Regions from separate parts of the Chelatococcus sp. HY11 genome, predicted to be linked through region 2. Evidence: predicted binding sites of a transcription regulator. Region 2 holds the regulator's gene; each other region holds the start of a gene.

Region 1 (7,009 bases), 2.3 Mb from region 2:
GCCTTGCCCGTGAGGCTTCCGAGGAAGCGTGTTTCAGGATAGGTCGCCTGCAAGGCGGGCCGGGCCGGGCCATCCCCGACCACCACCTTTGTTCCTGGCAGGTCGAGCTTCAGAAAGGCCTCGATGTTCTTGTCGACGGCAACGCGGCCGACATACAAGAAGACCGGCCCCGCGAAAGGCCGTGGAGCATCGGGACGGGGCCGGAACAGCGATGCGTCGACACCACGCGACCAACGCATCAGCGGGCCAAAGCCCCTGGCGGCGAGTTCCCGCTCGATCGTACCCGTGCTGACCATGATGCCGGCGCCGGCGTTGTGAAAACGCCGGAGCGCGGCATAGCTCCAATCCGTCGGCACCGGCAGGCGCGCCGCGAGATATTCGGGGAAGCGTGTGTGATAGCTCGTCGTGAAGGACTGGCCTTCTCTCAGACAGGCGCGTCGCGCGGCGAGCCCGATTGGCCCCTCTGTCGCGATATGCACGAAGTCAGGCTTGAACGCGGCCATCTTGCGCCTGACCGAAGAGGCAAAGGTGATCGCCAGCCTGATCTCCGGATAGCTCGGCATCGGCCAGGTCCGAAACATGTCGGGCGTGAGGAACACGATCTCCGCGCCGAGTTCAGGCGCCTCCCGCGCCACATTCTCCAACGAGCGCACGACGCCGTTGATTTGCGGGTGCCAGGCATCCGTGGCGACGAGCACGCGCATCAGGCAGCCACCTCCTGGAGGGGAACGACAGCGTTCGGCTCCCGCGAGCGTCCCCAGTGCACGATCTCGAAACGGCCATCGTAGTGCTCGACCAGCGCCGTGCAGGATTCCACCCAGTCACCGGTATTGATGTAGCGGACGCCGTAGTCGTCGTGCATCGTGGCGTGGTGTATATGGCCGCAGATAACGCCGTCGGCCTCATGGCGGCGCGCCTCCGAGGCGAGCAACTCCTCGAAGCGACCGATGTAGTTCACCGCGTTCTTCACCTTGAGCTTTGCCCAGGAGGACAGCGACCAGTAGGTCAGGCCGAGGCGGCGGCGCGCGACGTTGAGATAGGTGTTCACGAAGAGAGCGAAGCCATAGGCGCGGTCGCCAAAGAAAGCGAGCCAGCGGGCGTGGCGCACCACCATGTCAAATTGATCGCCATGCGTCACAAGATATCGGCTGCCATCGGCGGCCTCATGGATCGCATATTCCATGATCAACACGCCGCCGAAGTTAGATCCAACGTAATCACGAAGAAATTCGTCATGATTACCTGGAATATAAATGATCTGGCAGCCCTTGCGTGCCTTGCGAAGCATCTTTTGGACAACGTCGTTGTGCGCCTGCGGCCAGTACCACTTCTGCCTCAGCCGCCAGCCGTCGACCATGTCGCCGACCAGGTAGATCGTATCGGCGTCGTGGAACCGCAGGAAATCAAGCAAAAGATCCGCCTGGCATCCCTTGGTACCGAGATGCACATCAGAAATGAACAGGGCTTTCGTTCGCACCACGTCGTTCCGCAAGGCTCCGGCCTTCCGCGTCAGCTTGCTCGGAGCACGGCGCACATCCGGCCGTGCGGGCTATCAAAAACCTGATTCCGATTGCAGTTTCGTGACGCAGGCTCGCGTTGGGGCCTAGACACGGGAAATCCCGCCTCGTCCAGATGATGGCAAGATTATGACTTAATATTGGCAATGTTAACAAGGATAAACCATATTTCTTCTTGCAATCACAGTAGATCGATTAATTTCCTCTTAAAAGTAACTTGAGGAAATACACACCGTCGCGCCGGACGCATAGCTGACCTGCTGCTTTCGATATTGGCTCGAAATGGGTTGCCCAGTATGAAGGCAGCAGCTGCACTAATCTGGTCCCCCGCCGTGAACCCCCTCCTAGGTATATCGCTCAAGGTCGTATCAGCTCTGTTTTTCACGCTGATGGCCGCGGGCATCAAAACTGTCGGTCAGGATTTCCCGACCGGCCAGATCGTCTTTTTCCGTTCGTTCTTCACGATCCTGCCGCTTCTGGTGTGGCTCGGCTTCCGCCGCGAGATCGTGGCATCGATGCGAACGAAGAACATTGGCGGTCACGTCAAGCGCGGGCTGATCGGCGGTTGCGGCATGTTTTTGGGCTTTGCGGCTCTCGCCAAGCTGCCGCTTTCTGATGCAATCGCCATCGGCTATATCGCACCCCTGCTGGTGGTCGTCCTGGCGGCGATCTTCCTCAGGGAGAAGGTGCAGGCTTATCGCTGGCTCGCGGTCTTCATCGGCTTCATCGGCGTTCTGGTGATGTTGACCCCGCATGTCGCTTCGAGCGCGCTGATGTCCGGAGCGGCTTCCCCGGCCATTACCATCGGCCTTATGTTCGCCCTCTTCGCCGCGCTCTGCAACGCCAGCACGACCATCGAGGTGCGCAAGCTCGTCAACACCGAGCGCACCGGCTCCATCGTGTTCTATTTTGTGGTTCTGATGAGCACGCTCGGACTAGCCACGATCGTGCTCGGCAACTGGGTCATGCCTTCGCCGCGTGAATTCGCCCTGTTCGTCGGCATCGGCGTCATGGGGGGCATTGGCCAGATCCTGCTCACCATGAGCTACAAGCATGCCGATACGTCGCTGATCGCGCCCTTCGAATACACCACGATGATCTGGGCCTGCCTTATCGGCTGGTTCCTCTTCGAGGAATTGCCCGTTCCCGCGGTCGTCTTTGGATCGGGCATCATCATCGCCTCTGGCGTGTTCCTGGTGTGGCGTCAGCATCATCACAGCTACGCCGAGCGCGCGGCGCGCAAGGCCGGCCCCACCCATACCGTTTGAGCTGACCTCCTCGCTCAACCGACTTGAGGCCGCGACGGGGCATCCATCGCGGCCTTTTTTCATGCCCGCCATCGATCCGTCCACGGTCCACCGCCGACCGGAATCGGGCGCGACGAGCCCCCGCACCACCCGCGACGGCTTGCCGAAGTGCCATCTTCTTGCCAAGGCGCCATCTTCTTGCCATGACCGCCCATTGCGATCCTCCCCGTCGGGGATTACCTCGCAGGAACGACGTGGGCACCGGCAGCAATGAGGGTAGTGATGCCACAAGTTGACCTTCGCGTTTACGCGATCCTCGATCCCAAGCGCACGAAGGATCGCTCCTTGCCGGAACTCGCCCGAGCGGCCGTGAATGGTGGCGCCACCCTGCTGCAGTACCGGGACAAGGACGGTGAAACCCGCCGTCTCGTGGAGACCGCCCGCGCCATCCGCGCCGCGGTTGCGGGTTCCGGCGTACCGCTTCTGATCAACGACCGTATCGATGTCGCGCTCGCGGCGGAGGCCGAGGGTGTTCATGTCGGCCAGACCGATATGGCGGTTGCGGATGCGCGACGCCTCCTCGGCCCCGAAGCGATCATCGGTCTGACGCTCAAGACCGAAGCGGATGCGCGCGGGATGGAGGGGCAGCCACTCGACTACGGCTGTATCGGCGGCGTATTCGAGACCTTCAGCAAGGCCAATCCTGAATTGCCGCTTGGCGCGCGCGGCTTCGCGAAAGTCGCGGCGGTCGCTCGCGCCGCGGCTCCGGACAAGCCGGTCGGCGCCATCGCCGGCATCGACGTGTCCAACGCCGCCGCGGTCATCGCCGCTGGCGCTGACGGCGTCGCGATGATATCCGCGCTGTTCATGCAAGAGGATATCGCAGCCGCCACGGCCCGGCTGCGCGCCATCGTCGATGAGGCGCTCGCCGCGCGTGGGCGTCCGGCCTGAGGGTTGGCCAAGAGGCCTGCATGGCGAAGGGGCCTGCATGGCGAAAGGGCTTGGCGCGGCGAAGAGGAGCCCTGGTGCTGAGCTCCAGCGCCGCAATTCCGGTACAACCGGCGAAGTGACCTAATGGGAGTTGATTTGATGACACCGATCGCGGTCACGATTGCCGGCTCCGATTCCGGCGGCGGCGCGGGTATCCAGGCCGACCTCAAGACCTTCTCGGCGCTCGGTGTCTATGGCGCCAGCGTCATTGCCGCACTTACGGCCCAGAATACCCATGGCGTGAGCGGCATCCACGACATCCCACCAGAGTTCGTGACCGCGCAGATGGATGCCGTTTTTTCGGATCTCGCCGTCGCCGCGGTGAAGATCGGCATGCTGTCGCAAGCCAGCGTCATCGAGGCCGTCGCGGACGGGCTGGTGCGACATGGCCAGCGGCAGGTGGTGCTGGATCCGGTCATGGTGGCGACCAGCGGCGACCGGCTGCTGGCGGCAGACGCCATTACGGCACTGCGCCGGAGCCTTATCCCGCGCGCTCGGATCATCACGCCGAACCTGCCCGAAGCGGCAGCCCTCGTGGACAGGCCGATCGCGCGCGACGAGGACGAGATTATCGAGCAAGGCCGGCTCATTCTCGCGCTCGGCACCGAAGCCGTCCTGATCAAGGGCGGCCATGGCGATGGCCCCGAAAGCACCGATCTCCTGCTCGACGGCAAGGAGGTGCATCGCTTCAGCGCGCCGCGCATCGCAAGCCGCAACACCCACGGCACCGGCTGCACCCTGTCGTCAGCCGTCGCGGCGGGAATAGCCAAGGGGCTCGATCTCAAGACCGCCGTCAGCGCGGCCAAAGCCTATGTCACGGCGGCACTCGCGGCCGCCGACCAGCTCACCATCGGCTCCGGTCACGGCCCTGTCCATCACTTTCACCGGTGGTGGACGAACAAGGCTTGATTGATCAGCACGACACGGTCACATTGCGTCCGTCATAGCAAACGCTTGTTCGCTATTCCGAAATCATGAGGCAGGTTGATGGCCGTCGAGGGCAAGGATCGCACGCGAGAAATGGAAGCTGGCGCGCAGCTCTTGTCCGGCCAACTCGGCAAGACGGTGCAGCGGCTCCGCAAGGCCTATAATCTGTCGCTGTCGGAACTTGCGGAGCAATCAGGCGTCGCGAAATCAATCATCAGCCAGATCGAACGCAATGAGACCAATCCGACGCTCGCGACGATCTGGCGCCTGAGCCAGGCGCTTGATGTCTCGATCGAGCGAGTCCTCGCGTCCGGCGACGACGAGCCCTTCATCGAGAAATCATCACGGGCCGATACCCCTATCCTCGTCTCCGACGACGGCCGCATGCGCCTCGCGATCATCGGCTGGATCAAGACCGTCGAATGGCTCCAATGGTACGACATCCAGGCGGAGCCGGGCGCGGTGCTCGACTCGGATGCCCATCAACGGGGATCGATCGAATGCCTGTCCGTTCTCGACGGTGAATTCACGGTCGAAGTCGCGGGCATCCTCCAGTCTGCCCGTGCCGGCGAGAGCCTGCGCTACCGTTGCGATCGCCCGCATACAGTGCGCTGCACGAGCGACGGCCCGGCCCGCGCGGTCATGGTCTGCATCCTCAAAGCGGCGGTGATGGACTAGGCCGACGAAGCGACGCCTTGGTCTGGGAACGCCACGTTCGCAAAAAGTCAGTGCGCAAAAAGTCAGTTCGCCCTTGGGGTCGCCGTCCGTGGCGGCAACGACAGGATGTACTCCGCCATCGCTTCGCGATCCTCAGGGCTGAGCTGTGAAGTTCCGGCAACGACGGCCGCCATACTGCCGCCGACCGAATCGAAGGTCGGGGTGAAGCCCGTGGTCAGAAGCTCGACCAGTTCCTCCTTCGACCATTTCCCGATGCCCGTCGCCTCATCCGATGTAATATTGGGGACATAGCCACGCCCCTCCGGATTGGGCCCGCCCGCGAAGCGGCGATCGGGGATGATGCCGCCGAGCGCGTCCCTCGGGCTGTGGCACTCGGCGCAATGCGCGACGCCTTCCACGAGATAGGCCCCTCTGTTCCAGGAGGCGCTTTGCGCCGGATCGGGCTTGAACACCTCTCCGTCGAGATAGAGGACTTTCCAGAGGCCGATGCCGCGCCTGATGGCGAACGGGAACTTGAGCTCGTGGCCGGGAGCCCGTCCTTCAACCGCCGGCAGGCTCTTGATGAAGGCGAAGAGATCGCGCAGATCGCGCGCCGTCATCCGCTGAAATGAGGCATAGGGAAACGCGGGATAGAGGTGCTGGCCATCGGGCCCCTCCCCCGCGTGCATCGCCCGGGCGAACTGCTCGACCGTCCAGTTGCCGATGCCATCCCGGGTATCGGGCGAGATATTGGGCACATGAAACGTGCCGAAGTCAGACGTCAACGCGAGCCCGCCGCCGAGCCGCAGCTTGTCATCCTGCCCGGGCGTCGCATGGCAGCCCATGCAATCGCCAGCCATGAATAGCGCGCGGCCATTGTCGAGGTTTGGCGCATCCGTCGGGATGGGGCCTATATCCTGGGATTGCCAGCGCGGACTCGTCAGGCCCCAGAAACCGGCCGCACCGATGATCGCAAGCAGGATCAGACCGCTCAGAAGCCGCTTCATGGGCAATCCCCAACAGGTGTGGCGCCCGGGAGATTACCCCCCGAGCCCGTCGACAGTCGAGATAGGCTGCCGCCCTCGCCCGCGCGACCTGATGGCGGCAATGCCCAGCCAGGACGGCGGCTCCGCGTCAGTTCTGCTTGACGCGGAAGCCTTCGTGACAGGCGCCACAGCTGCGCCCGATCGCGGAAAAGGCGACCTTGAAGGTCTCCAGGTCCTTTGTCTCGGCCAAACCTTTGCGGGCCTCGTCGCCGAATTTGGCGAGCGCGGCGTCGAAGCCGGCGCGGTCCTCCCAAATCTTCGGCGAGGCCGCGGTCTTGCCCGTCTTCGAGCTATCGGGGAACAGCTTGCCGAAATTATCGGCCGTATGGATATAGGTGTTGAAGACCTGCTGGGCCTTTGCGAGATCGAAAGGCTCCTGCCCTCGGACCATGCCGGCGCCGATACGCGAGGCTTGCCCGTTGTCCTTCATCTCCTGCTGCCGCTCGGCGATCGGATCCGTCTGTGCAATCCCGGCAGTCACTCCGAGCACCAGACCCATAGCAACCAAAACACTTCGAATCATGAGCTTTTCCCGTACGATACGGACCACCGCTCATGATTAACATTGAATTGGACGTATTCTAATGACGACCTTGTGAGAATACGTCACAGCCGCAAGGTGCGG
Region 2 (7,009 bases):
TAAGGTTCTGTCGAGACTTTCGGCTTGTCTCCGGACCGTCCACGCGATTACGGCGCTGCTCGCCTCTCAAGGCTGGCGCACACTGCTCGACCTCGCCTAATGTCCGCTTGCGCGACAAGGACGAGGGCAGCCGAATTCCATGACAACCACGCAAAGGCAACGGGCTATGGCAGACTTGGCGCTGCAGAATAGCGGGTTATCATCGAGCGCTTCCGTCGACCGGAGCCGCGTTCTGACCCGCTTCAAAATTGGCGACGCGACCTTCAAATACATCACGCTGGGATCGGCCGTTACCGTTCTCATCATCCTCGGCGGGGTGATCGTCGCGCTCATCGAGGGTTCCATGCCGGCCTTCGAGGCCTTCGGCATCGGCTTCCTCTGGGGCCAGTCGTGGAACCCCGTGACGGAAAGATTCGGCGCGCTCGCGCCGGTCTACGGCACGATCGTGACCTCACTCATCGCCATGCTGATCGCCATTCCGATCGGCATCGGCACGGCGATCTTCCTCACCGAGATCTGCCCGCCCTGGCTGCGCCGGCCCATCGGCACCGCCATCGAGCTCCTCGCGGGCATTCCCAGCATCATCTACGGCATCTGGGGCCTGTTCGTCTTCGCACCCTTCCTGCAGAGCACGGTACAGCCCTTTCTTATCTCGTTGTTCGGGCCGATCCCGATCCTCTCCTCGGTCTTCGCCGGCCCGCCCTACGGTATCGGCACGCTGACCGCCGGCCTGATCCTGGCGATCATGGTGCTGCCCTTCGTGGCCTCGATCTCGCGCGACGTGTTCGAGACGGTTCCCTCGGTGCTCAAGGAAGCAGCCTACGGCCTCGGCTGCACGCGCTGGGAAGTCGTGCGCAGCGTCATCATCCCCTACACCCGCGTCGGCATCATCGGCGGCGTCATGCTCGGCCTTGGCCGCGCGCTGGGTGAGACGATGGCAGTGACCTTCGTCATCGGCAACGCCCATCGCATCTCCGCCTCGATCCTGCAGCCCGGAACGACAATCTCGGCGACCATCGCCAACGAATTCACCGAGGCGGTGGGTGACGTCTACACGTCCTCGCTCGTCGCGCTCGGCCTCATCCTCTTCGTCATCACCTTCTTCGTTCTCGCTGCAGCGCGCCTGATGCTGATGCGGATCGAGAAGCGCACCGGGGGTTGATCGTCATGGACGTTGCAAAAAACCCCGCGGCCTACGCCAAACGCAAGCGCGCAAGTGCGATCGCCATGGGCCTGTGCGTCGCCGCGGCCGCCATCGGCCTCGGCTGGCTGGTACTGATCCTCGGCACGCTCCTGTGGGAAGGCTTCGGCGGGCTGTCCGTCGCGGTCTTCACGGAAAACACGCCACCGCCAGGCAGCCAGGGCGGTCTGATCAACGCCATCGTCGGCAGCTTGATCATGACCTTCCTCGGCACGCTGTTCGGCACGCCGCTCGGCATCCTCGCCGGCACCTACATGGCCGAGTACGGACGCTACGCAAAGCTGTCGATGGTGATCCGCTTCATCAACGACATTCTGCTCAGCGCGCCATCTATCGTCATCGGCCTCTTCGTCTACGAGATCATGGTGGCGCGCATGGGCCACTTCTCCGCCTGGGCCGGCGGCGTGGCGCTGGGCATCATCGTGGTTCCGGTCGTCGTGCGCACCACGGAAGACATGCTCAACCTCGTGCCTAACCAGCTGCGTGAAGCGGCCTCCGCGCTCGGCCTGCCCCGCCACGTGGTGATCCGCAAGATCGCCTATCGCGCCGCCAAGGCCGGCATGGTGACGGGCGTGCTGCTCGCCGTGGCGCGCATCAGCGGCGAGACCGCGCCGCTTCTCTTCACGGCGCTCAACAACCAGTTCTGGAGCACGGATCTGAACGGTCCGATGGCGAGTCTTCCCTCCGTCATCTTCCAGTTCGCGCTCAGCCCCTACAAGGACTGGCAGGCACTCGCCTGGGTCGGCGCCCTCATCATCACCTTCGCTGTTCTCGCCCTCAGCATCACGGCACGGACGCTCTCTTCGCCGGGGAAACAAAGATGACGACTGCTACGGAAAAGCCCCAATCCGAGAAGGTCTCGGTCAAGAACCTCAAGTTCTTCTACGGTGACTCTCTCGCGCTGAAGGGCATCAACCTGCCTCTCTACGAGAATATCGTCACCGCCTTCATCGGCCCGTCCGGCTGCGGCAAGTCTACCCTGCTGCGTGTCCTCAACCGGATGTACGACCTCTACCCGAAGCAGCGCGCCGAGGGTGAAGTTCTGCTGGACGGCGAGAATGTCCTCTCGCCCAAGCAGGATCTCAACCTGCTCCGCGCCAAGGTCGGCATGGTCTTCCAGAAGCCGACCCCGTTTCCGATGTCGATCTATGACAACATCGCCTTCGGCGTGCGCCTTTACGAGAGCCTCTCGAAGAGCGAACTCAACGACCGCGTGGAATCGGCGCTCCGCCGGGCCGCGCTGTGGGACGAGGTGAAGGACAAGCTCGACGCCAGCGGCCTCAGCCTCTCGGGCGGCCAGCAACAGCGCCTGTGTATCGCCCGCACCGTCGCCGTGAAGCCGGAAGTCATCCTGCTCGACGAGCCATGCTCGGCGCTCGATCCTATCTCGACCGCCAAGATCGAAGAGCTGATCGACGAGCTGAAGCGCGACTATACCATCGCGATCGTGACGCATAGCATGCAGCAGGCTGCGCGCGTCTCTCAGTATACGGCCTTCATGTATCTCGGCGACCTCATCGAGTTCGACGATACCTCGAAGATCTTCACCGCGCCGCAAGACAAGCGCACGCAAGACTACATCACCGGCCGGTTTGGCTGATCCCGGTGGCCAAAGCTAGAGGACCTGAGGCAATGCCTGAACATATCGTCTCATCCTTCGACGAGGATCTCGACGAACTGCGGACCAGGATCGTCGAGATGGGCGGCGTCGCCGAGAAGATGCTCGCCGACTCCACGCTGGCACTGGTCAAGCGCGACAGCGCGCTTGCCCAGTCAGTCATCTCCGCCGACGCCCGTCTCGACGGGCTGCAGCGCGATGTCGAAGAGCTCGCCGTGCTCACCATCGCGCGGCGCCAGCCCATGGCGGTCGACCTGCGCGAACTGGTCTCGGTCATCCGCGTGGCGGCCGATCTCGAGCGCATCGGCGACCTCGCCAAGAACACGAGCAAGCGCGTCGTCGCCATCAGCGGCGAGGCACAGCCGCAGAAGCTCGTGATCGGCGTGCAGCACATGAGCGATCTCGTGCAGGAGCAGCTCAAGGACGTGCTCGATGCCTATGTGCAGCGGGATGACGCGCAGGCGCTCGACGTTTGGCAGCGTGATGACCGCATCGACGCGCTGTACACGTCGATCTTCCGTGAGCTGCTCACCTATATGATGGAAGATCCGCGCAACATCACGTTCTGCACGCACCTTCTGTTCCTCGCCAAGAACATTGAGCGCATCGGCGACCACACCACCAATATCGCCGAGACGGTTCATTATCTGGCGACAGGCGTCACGCTGTCCGTGGACCGCCCGAAGGGCGATACCTCAAGCTTCACCAAGGCACCAACAGATCCCAGCAACTGATCCCACTGATCCTGTGAACCGGGGGGCCAGGACAACAGTGGAACCATAGGACTTTCGATGGGACCACGTATTCTGATCGTCGAGGACGAGGAGCCGCTGACGCTGCTCCTCCGTTACAACCTCGAGGCCGAGGGCTATACCGTCGACAGCGTCGCCCGTGGCGATGAGGCTGAAATCCGGCTGCGCGAGGCGGTGCCGGATCTCGTGTTGCTGGACTGGATGCTGCCGGGACTTTCCGGCATCGAGCTGTGCCGGCGCATCCGTGCGCGCGAGGAGACCGAGCGGCTGCCGATCATCATGTTGACGGCACGCGGCGAGGAGACCGAGCGTGTGCGGGGTCTCGCCACCGGTGCCGACGACTACATCGTCAAGCCCTTCTCGGTGCCGGAGCTGTTGGCGCGCGTCCGCGCCCTGCTGCGGCGCGCCAAGCCTGGACAGGTCGCGGCGCAGCTCGTCGCCGGTGACATTGAACTTGATCGAGAAACCCATCGGGTCAAGCGCGGCGGCCGGGAACTGCATCTCGGACCGACGGAATTCAAGCTGCTCGAGTTCCTGATGCAGAGCCCAGGTCGTGTCTTCACCCGCGAGCAGCTTCTCGACCGGGTCTGGGGCCACGACGTGTATATCGACGAGCGGACCGTCGACGTGCATGTGGGGCGCTTGCGCAAGGCCATCAACCGCATGCGCCGGCCCGATCCGATCCGCACGGTGCGCGGTGCCGGCTATTCCTTCGACGAGACCTTCGCCAAGGCTGGCTGAAGCCGGTCGATCACAGTCCCGTCGTCTCACTCCCAAAAAAGGCCGCCACGATCGCGTCGTGGCGGCCTTCTTCAGGACCCCTATATTTGCCGGCTATCCGCGGTTGCCCGGGCAGCGGCTTCAGATCAAGCCCGCTTGCGATCCCGCCTGCGGTCGGCGACAGGCTGATAGGCAATGCGCGCGTGGTGCGAACAATAGGGCATACCGAGTTCCGAACGCGCCCCGCAGAAGCGGAACTCCGGCGTCGTCGGATCGCCCATGGGCCATCGGCACATGGATTCACGGAGTTCCATGATGGTGACCCTCTCCGACATGGGGATCACCACGTCCTCGCGGGGCTGAGGCAGGCGCACAAGCACCGGGGCGGCCTCGGCGACAGGCTGGGGAGCGAGCGCCGCATTGGTCCGCATCGGGCCCGACGTGGTGGCGGCCGGGGCCGGAGCCGTGACACCGGGCTGCCGGACCGGCTTGCGCGGACGTGGCGCCGAACTGGCGGTGCTCTTCGCGCGCCCGGACAGGCCGAGGCGGTGCACCTTGCCGATGACGGCGTTGCGGGTGATGCCGCCCAGTTCGGCGGCGATCTGACTGGCGCTGAGGCCATCAGACCAGAGCTTGCGCAAGAGCTCTACGCGCTCATCGCTCCAAGATTGGCTCGGGTCGGTCATCGCCTTCTCCGTCAGCGGTTGCAGTGCGCGGAATCCCTTATTTTTCGCGGCCAGCCCGACAGGAGCCAAACCCCGTTGCATGTTGACAACGAACGCGAATGATAAGTTCCGCTACACGAGATGTCGTAGTCGTTGAAGGCGAAACTACAATATGCCCGGACTCGGGGGCAAGAGTCCCCCCGCCACACCTGCCGTTTTCCCCAAGAACCTCGTGTGAGGGCTCAAGGCGAAAAGCGTCTTCCGTTCCGGCACATATCAATTTCTGCAGATGGGAGACGGGGCGCTTTCCTCCCCGGTCGCTAGCCGGCGTCCGGGGCCTGCCGGGCGTTGATGAAAGTGATCACAGTCTTTGAATTGACATGGAAAACATGACCTTTAGAATTGGTGGAGTGCCGCCCCTCCGTGGGCGGCACTTTGATTTTCCGAGACGCGGGTCCGATATCAGTGGTGTCTGCCCCGTGGTTTCTGGAAACTTTTCTCTTGCGGAGGTTGAAATCGTGATTTCGCCGTTGCTGCCGACTTATGCGCGTCCCGACATCGAATTCGAAAAGGGAGAGGGCGTATGGCTCATCACGCGACAAGGCGAACGATATCTCGACCTCGGCGCCGGCATCGCCGTGAACGCGCTTGGCCATGCCCATCCGCATCTCGTGGAGGCCTTGACCGAACAGGCGTCCAAGGTCTGGCACACGTCGAACCTCTACCGTATCCCGGGTGGTGAGAGGCTGGCGCAACGGCTCGTCGACGCGACCTTCGCCGACACGGTCTTCTTCACGAATTCCGGTGCCGAGGCCCTGGAATGCGCGATCAAGATGGCGCGGAAATATCACGCGGTCAGCGGCCATCCCGAGCGGTTCCGCATCATCACCTTCGAGGGCGCGTTTCACGGGCGGACGCTCGCGACCATCGCCGCCGGCGGACAAGCCAAATATCTGGAGGGCTTCGGTCCGAAGGTTGAAGGCTTCGACCAGGTGCCTTTCGGCGATTTCGAGGCACTCGAAGCCGCCATCACCGATGAAACCGCCGCGATCCTGATCGAGCCGATCCAGGGTGAAGGCGGCGTGCGGTCCGTGCCCCCCGCCGATCTCAAGCGGCTGCGCCAGATCTGCGACGACAAGGGCCTCCTCCTGATCCTGGACGAGGTCCAGACGGGCGTCGGCCGGACCGGCAAGCTGTTCGCGCATGAATGGTCGGGCGTGACGCCTGACATCATGGCCGTGGCCAAGGGCATCGGCGGTGGCTTCCCCATGGGCGCATGCCTCGCGACGGCCGAGGCCGGCAAGGGCATGACGGCCGGCACGCATGGCACCACCTTCGGCGGCAATCCGCTCGCGATGGCCGTGGGCAATGCCGTGCTCGATGTCATCCTCGAGGAGGGCTTCCTGGAGGACGTGCAGCGCAAGAGCCTTCTCTTCAAGCAACGCCTCGCGGAGCTGAAGGATCGCTATCCCGATGTCATCACCGAGATCCGCGGTGAGGGTCTGCTGCTCGGCCTGAAGCTGACGCCGCCGAACGGTGATTTCGTCAACGCGGCCCGCGCGGAGAAGGCTCTGGTTATCCCAGCCGGCGCCAATGTGGTGCGGCTGATACCGCCCCTCACCATCACAGAAGCCGAGATTTCGGAAGCTCTGGCGCGCATCGATGCCGCAGCCAAGGCCGTGTCGGAGGCTCATGCCAAGGCCGATGCAGGCCAACCGGAGTTGGCTCCATGACGACGACAGCGACGACCGCACCCAGGCATTTCCTGGACCTCGCGGACTTCTCCGGAGATCAACTGCGTCGTGTCCTGACGGCGAGCACATCCCTGAAAGCCGCGCGCCGCAAGGGCCAGCCGCAGACCACCCGCCCGCTCGACGGGAAGGTGCTGGCGATGGTCTTCGACAAGCCCTCGACCCGCACCCGCGTGTCCTTCGACGTCGCCATGCGCGAACTCGGTGGAGAGCCCCTGATGCTGACCGGCGCGGAGATGCAGCTCGGCCGCGGCGAAACGATCGCCGACACGGCCCGTGTGCTCTCGCGCTATGTCGATGCG
Region 3 (7,009 bases), 1.1 Mb from region 2:
CCCGGCCGAAGCGAGCAAGCCCGCTGTCTTGCTCCTCGTAGCAGCTGCCGCCGAGTTCGTTCTGGTTGTTGTAGGTGAGCTGGAGAACACGCACGCCGAGATCGGCGAACAGCTCGACATAGGCGATCCGGTCCTCGAGCAGGTTGGTGTTCTGGTAGCCGAGCAGGACGCCGACCTTGCCCTCGCGTTCGGCGGCGCGGATGTCGTCGGCCTTGCGCACGATCTTGATGAGATCGGGATATTCCCGCTCCCGGTCGCGCCAGCGGCCGAGCTCATCGAGGGATTCGAGCGTGCCCTCCCAGAAACCGAGGGTGGGCGTGACGCAGGTGAAGCCGCCCGCCTTCAGTTCCTCGAACACGTCCCGGTCGAAATTTCCGCATTGCAACGCGTCGATGAGCATGGTTCAGGCCCCTTGCTTGGCGATGGGCGTGGCTGAAGGCGTGTGCGGTGAGACGGCTGGACCGACAAGCAGGCTGAAATCCGTCTCGTCGTCGTCCTGACGGCCAACGATGCGTCCATCCTCCTCGACCCGGATGGGCCCGGCATGACGCCGCGACTCCACCGTATCAGCGGCAAGAGCCTCATTGGCGCGATGGAAGAGCCGCCACCAGAGGTCCTGGGCAACCGGCAGTCCCTCAAGCCGGATGCGCTGCAGCGGATCCAGCTCGTCGGCCGATGCGGGCCGCAGGACGATACGGATACCGGCCTCTCCTTCGCCATGGCTGAGTTCGGTCGTGAACCCGTGCTTGCGAGCGATAGCCGCCACAATCCCGAGTTCGCCCGGCTCCGCCACATTGAGGACGCGCGCCTCCGCCGTCTCCGGGCCCGGCGCTGCCGCGGCACGCGCTTCGGCGACAAGAAGGTCGACGACGGCCTCCGCCACCACCCAGGCGTGCTGGCCGGCGCCGTCGATCGTCAAGGGCGCCTCGCTCACCAGCCTGATAGCGGCGGGGGCCGCGCCGCGCAGCAGTTCCAGCTGGGCCGATACGACCGGAAAGCCGCCGAGCCCGAGGGCGGCCGAATAGAGGGCACAGTCGCGCAGCGAGGGGACCAAGCCTTCGTCGATACGGACGACCTGCATGAGGCGCTCCAGGACCATGCGGCTTTCCCGCAGGCTGGCGCGCATCGGTGTGGAGGGTGCGTTCGCTGAACTCACAATACGGGCTCCGAAGGATAGAACCAGAGATCATCAGCCGTGCCGGCGCGAAGATCCTCAGGCAGCGGCGCGCCGTGATAGAGAACGCCGCGCAGGTTGCGGTTGAGGAAGTCGCGGGTCTTGTCGATGCCGTGCAGGCCGACATTGAGCAGCCGCGTGATATGGGCGGGAACGAAATCCTCGCTCATGATGTCGGCGTAAGGCGAATGATAGAGCGAGCCGGCGAGCGCCTGGACACGCGTGACGATGGCCCGGTGCTGGGGATGGGCCATGAGGAAGCGCGCGGTGCTGAGGCGAGGGTCCTGCCGTGCGAGATCCGCCTCCAGCCGCACAATGAAGCGGGCAAGGTCGAGCCCGAGGTTCACCGCGTCCTCCGCCTCGCTGCGTGGCCCACGGCGCGGCTCTTCCGCCGTCGCGGACTTGTACCAGACGTAGCGGGACGAGGCCTCGGAGGTGAGACCCAGCGCGAAGGCCCAGGCATATTCCTCGCGCACGATCTCCAGCAGCCGGCTGACAGGCATCTCCGGCCGCCCGGTCAGTTCCTCGTCGAGCACGAGCGTCGCGGCCAAGCTGTTGGCGACATCGGGCACCAGCTCGATCAGGATGGAATGAAGCGTTTCCAGCGCTTCGGGAGCGATGCGGCCTTCAAGCCCCTCGCAGAGATCGCACAACGGCCGCTCGGGCAGGACTTCGCCGGCCCCGACGCGCGCCTGGAGACGGCAAAGGGCGTCGCGGACCACGACGAGGTCCTCGGCGATGACCTCGCTCGCCGTCAACGCCTCATATTCCGCACGGTCTTGCTGGCGGAAGACGATCGCCTTGTCGATGAGACCGAGCAGCAGGGCGAGTTCCCGGCCGTCGGGCGAGAGGGCCACGCTCTTGGCATGGGCCAGCGCCGTCTCGCGGATGCCGATCCAGCGATCGATCAGCCGGGGGTGGTTGTTGACGAACAGCATCAGCCCCAGCGCCGAGCCGTTGCCCACACCGAGGAAGCGGCGAAGCTCCGGCGCCAGCTCGGGCGCCGCCGGATTGGCGAGACGCGCGAGGTGATGCACGAGATCCTGCGCAAAGACCCGCATCATGTAGGCGCACAGCATCTGGGCGGAGAGTGACCAACGCAGCGGGTGGTCCTTCTCGTAAGTCAGGAAGGTCTTGGTGCCAAAGGTGCCGTTGCCGTCGAGGCCGGTGTTGCGCATGAGGTAGCAGCTCTGCGCGAGGGCCGCGACATCCGGCTGGCGGCCTTGCGCAAGAGCTTGCTGCGCCGTGTTGAAGAAACGGCCGCTGCGGTTCGAGCGGCACCAGATCAGCGTGCCGGGTGTCGCGCGGCCCTCATAGAGCTTGGGAAGCTCCCGTCCCGTGGTCTCGAAATCCTCGGCGGACATGTCGCCCTCGACGAGCGCGCCCATCATGTCCCAGGCGCGGCCGATGATTCGGCCCGTCCGCCCCTCCTTCGAGGGCGCGAAGGAATAGACCGGGAAGGAGAAGCGCCAGCCGCCGATGTCGATACGATAGTCGGCGACGCCGCGGCCGGTAGCATCGATGTCGAAGCGCCGGCGATGGATAGACCACTTCTGCCGCACGGCCTGGCTCATCAGCGCGCGGGAGGCGCTCAATCGCGACGGCTGGAACGCCGCCAGCTTTTCCGGCCGCATGATGCGCGCTGGCGCGCGCATCAAGGCAGCGATGTCGAACGCCGGGTCGGCCGGGCGTGTGTCTAGAGCCATCATTCGGCAGCCATTCCCATCAAGCGTGAATTGGCGCGTTCGGCGGCCGCGACGGCCGCGCGCGCGCATTTGTCCTTGTCGAAACCAGCCGTCGGCCCGGACACCGAAATGGCGCCGATGCAGTGGCCGCGGCTGTCGAAGATCGGGCTCGCCACAGCCGAGACCGTGCGCGGGCCTGAGAGAACGGACACGGAGTAGCCCTGCTCGCGCACCTCACGCATCACCTCCTCGGGAGGAAGATCCACCCCGAGCTCGGCGAGATGCGCCAGAATCTCTGGCTGCGCATAGGCGGCGAGGGCACGCCCAAGCGCCGTGCGCGCCAGTTCCAGACGCTTGCCGACCCGCAGGTCGGACCGCAGGATGCCCTTCGATTCCACGCGCTGGACGATGACGGCCTCGCCATCCTCGAGCACCGCGAGCGAAGCGGTTTCGCCGGTATCAACGACGATCTGCTGCAGCACATCCGCGAGCCGCGTCCCAAGGCTCGCCTGGTCGAGCGCGCGGTTGGCATAGGGCACGATGCGCAACGACAATCGATAGGTGCCCTCGTCGGTCGCTTCGATCCATCCCGCCTCGATCAGGGTCACCAGCCGCTGATAGACCGCGCCCCTCGCCTCTCCTGTCGCGCGACAGAAATCGACAAGCCGCAAGGGACGATCGGACCGCCCCGCCGCATCAAGAACGGCAAGCGTTTTCAAAACCGTGGAGAGAGAACGAACTGCCATGGGTGACTTTGATCGCGCTTCTGTTTGTCTTCTAATAGAAGACATATGCTTTACATAGAACTATATCAGCGCAGAATTTGATCCAGGTCAAGAACTGCATTGTCAGTGAACATCCGGCGCGGAGCCATGCAGTAATGATCAGGCCATAAATGCACGAACTTCAATTATGATCATTATAAAATTCAGAGAAACCTTCAAAATAAATAATGAATAAAATATTCAAGTTTATAACATTTCAAATGCTATGTTTAAGTCTAAATAAATAAATTTGAAATAGAAAATAATACAGGATTAATTCGCAAACTTCGGGATTATCGCGAATTTATATATGAAAACAACTAGACACTGGAACCCGGCGAAATCTATCTCGCCCAAGGAAAGGCCGCGATCGGCATGTCGATCGGGCGCCGCGATCGCGTGCAGCCTCTGCCGGTGTAAAAAAATTTCCGTGAGCCCGTATCAAAAGTTCGCATCATGGCGAACGGCCGAAAACGGCGCCGGCATCACAAAAATGGGGAGAAGAGGAAGAGGGAGGGGTCGTCGAGCGTCACCCGCTAAACCCTTGAAATACTGGCGCTCCCTAGGGGAATCGAACCCCTGTTTTCGCCGTGAGAGGGCGACGTCCTAGACCGCTAGACGAAGGGAGCGTTCAGTGACCGTCCCTATATAGGGCATCAGCGCACTATTCAAGGGGCTGCACGCCAAGAAGCGTCACAAAGATTTCGCAATGTGCGAGACCCGAGGCTCCACAGCCGCTGTCCGTTGTGTCACACTGCTGTCGTCACTGCTCTTAAGGAGAGGAGATAGTCCGATGTCTTTGCAGGCCCATATCATGGAGCTCAAGAGGCGGCATCAGGCCCTCGAGGAGGAGATACAATCGACACTCGCGAGCCCGTCTAATGCCAGCACACTCAAGGTGGCCGAGCTCAAACGCAAAAAACTCCAGCTCAAGGACGAGCTAGAGCAATTGCAGCATGGCATGGCGTCCAAGTCCTTACATTAGGAATGTCCTTAACATTAGGAAATCCTTAATTAGCTTCGCTTCCGAGCCGTCATGTCCCGCGCCGCAGCTTTGCGCGCAGATGGGATGATGGCTCCGGTCAGAGGAGGCCTCCCCCTCCTCCATATTTCGGGCACCGGACATACCAGCCGGTGCTCTTTTATTGTGAGGCGGTCGTCATCCCGCCCGCACGCGCCCTGCCCGCATTCGGAAAGCCACTGCCCCAGCGAGTGAGATTCGATTCGTCCTCGCCTATGGGGGACACCCACGGACAGGCCTGCCGCCGCGAAGCCTTATCCCCTGGTTTCCACAAAGAGCCGCGCTCGGCGCCCGGAATGTTACTTCTGGCCCTGAGGCGCCGGCTCCGGCGCGTCCAGGATTTCCCTGACAACGCGAGTCTGTGCCTCCGGCAGCGGCGTCGCGCCGTCGATATCCCGCAGGAACATGGTTATCTGGGGGATGGAGCCGTGGTCCGGCAGGTCCACATGTCCCCCGCCCACAAACGAGACCAGCCGCTTCGGCCCCGGCGCCAGGTTGAACAGCGCAACGCCTTGCGCGTAGGGGATGATGTGGTCCTGGAGCCCGTGCAGGATGAGGAGCGGGGCGCGTATCTTGCCGATCAGCTCATCCGACCGGAACGGGTCGCGCATCAGGAGCTTGACCGGCGCCCAGGGGTAGCGCGCCGCGCCGACCTCGGCGGTCGAGGTGTAGGGCGATTCCAGAATGACACCCTTGAGCGGGACTTCCGCCGCGAGACCCACGGCGACGCCGGTGCCGAGTGATTCGCCATAGGCAACCAGGCGCTCGGCGCCGAACCGTTCAGCGGCGGCTTTGTATGCGGCGCGCGCGTCCGCCCGCAGTCCTTCCTCGGACGGGCTGCCCGTAGAGCCGCCATAGCCGCGGTAGCTGACGATGAACAGGCCCTCGCCATCCTCGCTCAAGGCCTTGTAGCGGTCGAGCCGGCCGGGACGCGCGAGATTGCCGCTTTGCCCATGGAAATAAAGAAGGACGGGCTTGCCCTCCTGAGGAGGCAGAACCCAGGCGACCAGAGTTTCACCGTCCTCGGTGCTGATGGTCGTCTCAGCCAGCCCGGGGATACCCGCGACCACCGGATCCGTCCGCGCCGGATCAAGCGGGAAGAGATAATGCCGCTGCTGGCTGTAGAGGGCGCCGACCGCCGCGAGATAGGCCAGCGCGATCGCGCCGATGACGAGCGCCACAAGACGCCGCCAGTTGCGGCGGACACGCGGCGGCGCGTCCGGCGGGCGCTGCGGCAGGCCGGGGAAAGAGCCCTCCGGCGGTGGCGGCGGGAGATTGGGAGGCGGCGAAGGCGGCATCACCGGTGGATGCTGAGCGTCCGACAAGCGGCCTCCCTTCCGTATCGACCATGGCCCCGTCAAGGCAGGACCGGAAACACTGCTGCGGTCCCCGGTCCGGCGGAGCTCGGACGGTCACAGCGACTTGAGGATATTCTCCACCATCTTCTTGGCATCACCAAACAGCATCATGGTGTTGTCCTTGAAGAACAGCTCGTTCTCCACGCCCGCGTAGCCGGAACCCATGCCGCGCTTGATGAAGAGGACCGTCTTGGCCTTCTCGACGTCAAGGATCGGCATGCCGAAGATCGGCGAGGCGGGATCGGTCTTGGCGGCCGGATTGGTCACGTCATTCGCGCCGATGACAAAGGCGACATCGGCCTGCGCGAATTCCGAATTGATGTCCTCCAGCTCGAAGACCTCGTCATAGGGCACGTTGGCCTCGGCCAGAAGCACGTTCATATGGCCGGGCATGCGGCCAGCGACCGGGTGGATCGCATATTTGACCTCGACGCCCTCTTCCTTGAGCTTGTCGGCCATTTCACGCAGCGCATGCTGGGCCTGCGCCACCGCCATGCCGTAACCCGGCACGATGATGACTTTGGCGGCGTTCTTCATCAGGAAGGCAGCATCATCGGCCGAGCCCTGCTTGACCGGCCGCGTCTCGACGGCACCGCTGGTCGCGGCCGCGCTGTCACCACCGAAACCGCCAAGGATGACCGAGATGAACGAGCGGTTCATGCCCTTGCACATGATGTAGGACAGGATCGCGCCCGAAGAGCCGACGAGCGCACCGGTGATGATCAGCGCCAGATTGCCGAGCGTGAAGCCGATGCCGGCGGCCGCCCACCCCGAATAGGAGTTGAGCATGGACACGACGACCGGCATGTCGGCGCCGCCGATCGGGATGATCAGCGTGACGCCGAGCACGAAGGAGACCAGCGCGATCAGCCAGAAGACCACATGGCTCTCGGTGGCAACGAACACGGCGATCAAGACGACAAGAAGCGCGCCAAGGGCGATATTCAGGAGATGGCGCTGCGGCAGCATGATCGGCTTGCCGGACATGCGGCCATCAAGCTTCAGGA

Evidence for each region. The regulator PhoB, encoded in region 2, activates phosphate uptake and scavenging genes when phosphate is short. The targets are predictions, from matches to a motif close to TGTCATNNANCTGTCAT.
Region 1: a site for PhoB is predicted at 1,570-1,586, ahead of KIO74_RS01960 (UDP-2,3-diacylglucosamine diphosphatase). Genes of this name have one in related genera too.
Region 3: a site for PhoB is predicted at 4,371-4,387, ahead of KIO74_RS17425 (YdcH family protein). Genes of this name have one in related genera too.

What each region holds. Positions count from the first base shown of each region.
Region 1 is NZ_JAHBRX010000001.1:384,281-391,289, reverse strand. Features, by position in the region: gene KIO74_RS01965 (glycosyltransferase family 4 protein) at 1-704, opposite strand, end outside; gene KIO74_RS01960 (UDP-2,3-diacylglucosamine diphosphatase) at 704-1,477, opposite strand; gene KIO74_RS01955 (DMT family transporter) at 1,814-2,785, shown strand; gene thiE (thiamine phosphate synthase) at 3,047-3,715, shown strand; gene thiD (bifunctional hydroxymethylpyrimidine kinase/phosphomethylpyrimidine kinase) at 3,854-4,663, shown strand; gene KIO74_RS01940 (helix-turn-helix domain-containing protein) at 4,742-5,359, shown strand; gene KIO74_RS01935 (c-type cytochrome) at 5,422-6,345, opposite strand; gene KIO74_RS01930 (c-type cytochrome) at 6,473-6,907, opposite strand.
Region 2 is NZ_JAHBRX010000001.1:2,716,227-2,723,235, forward strand. Features, by position in the region: gene pstC (phosphate ABC transporter permease subunit PstC) at 167-1,162, shown strand; gene pstA (phosphate ABC transporter permease PstA) at 1,168-2,025, shown strand; gene pstB (phosphate ABC transporter ATP-binding protein PstB) at 2,022-2,801, shown strand; gene phoU (phosphate signaling complex protein PhoU) at 2,834-3,553, shown strand; gene phoB (phosphate regulon transcriptional regulator PhoB) at 3,611-4,312, shown strand; gene KIO74_RS12455 (GcrA family cell cycle regulator) at 4,438-4,977, opposite strand; gene KIO74_RS12460 (aspartate aminotransferase family protein) at 5,475-6,689, shown strand; gene argF (ornithine carbamoyltransferase) at 6,686-7,009, shown strand, end outside.
Region 3 is NZ_JAHBRX010000001.1:3,832,650-3,839,658, reverse strand. Features, by position in the region: gene KIO74_RS17450 (membrane dipeptidase) at 1-400, opposite strand, end outside; gene KIO74_RS17445 (hypothetical protein) at 404-1,156, opposite strand; gene KIO74_RS17440 (hypothetical protein) at 1,153-2,883, opposite strand; gene KIO74_RS17435 (IclR family transcriptional regulator) at 2,880-3,605, opposite strand; tRNA gene KIO74_RS17430 (tRNA-Glu) at 4,177-4,252, opposite strand; gene KIO74_RS17425 (YdcH family protein) at 4,417-4,608, shown strand; gene KIO74_RS17420 (alpha/beta hydrolase) at 4,944-5,969, opposite strand; gene KIO74_RS17415 (NAD(P)(+) transhydrogenase (Re/Si-specific) subunit beta) at 6,057-7,009, opposite strand, start outside.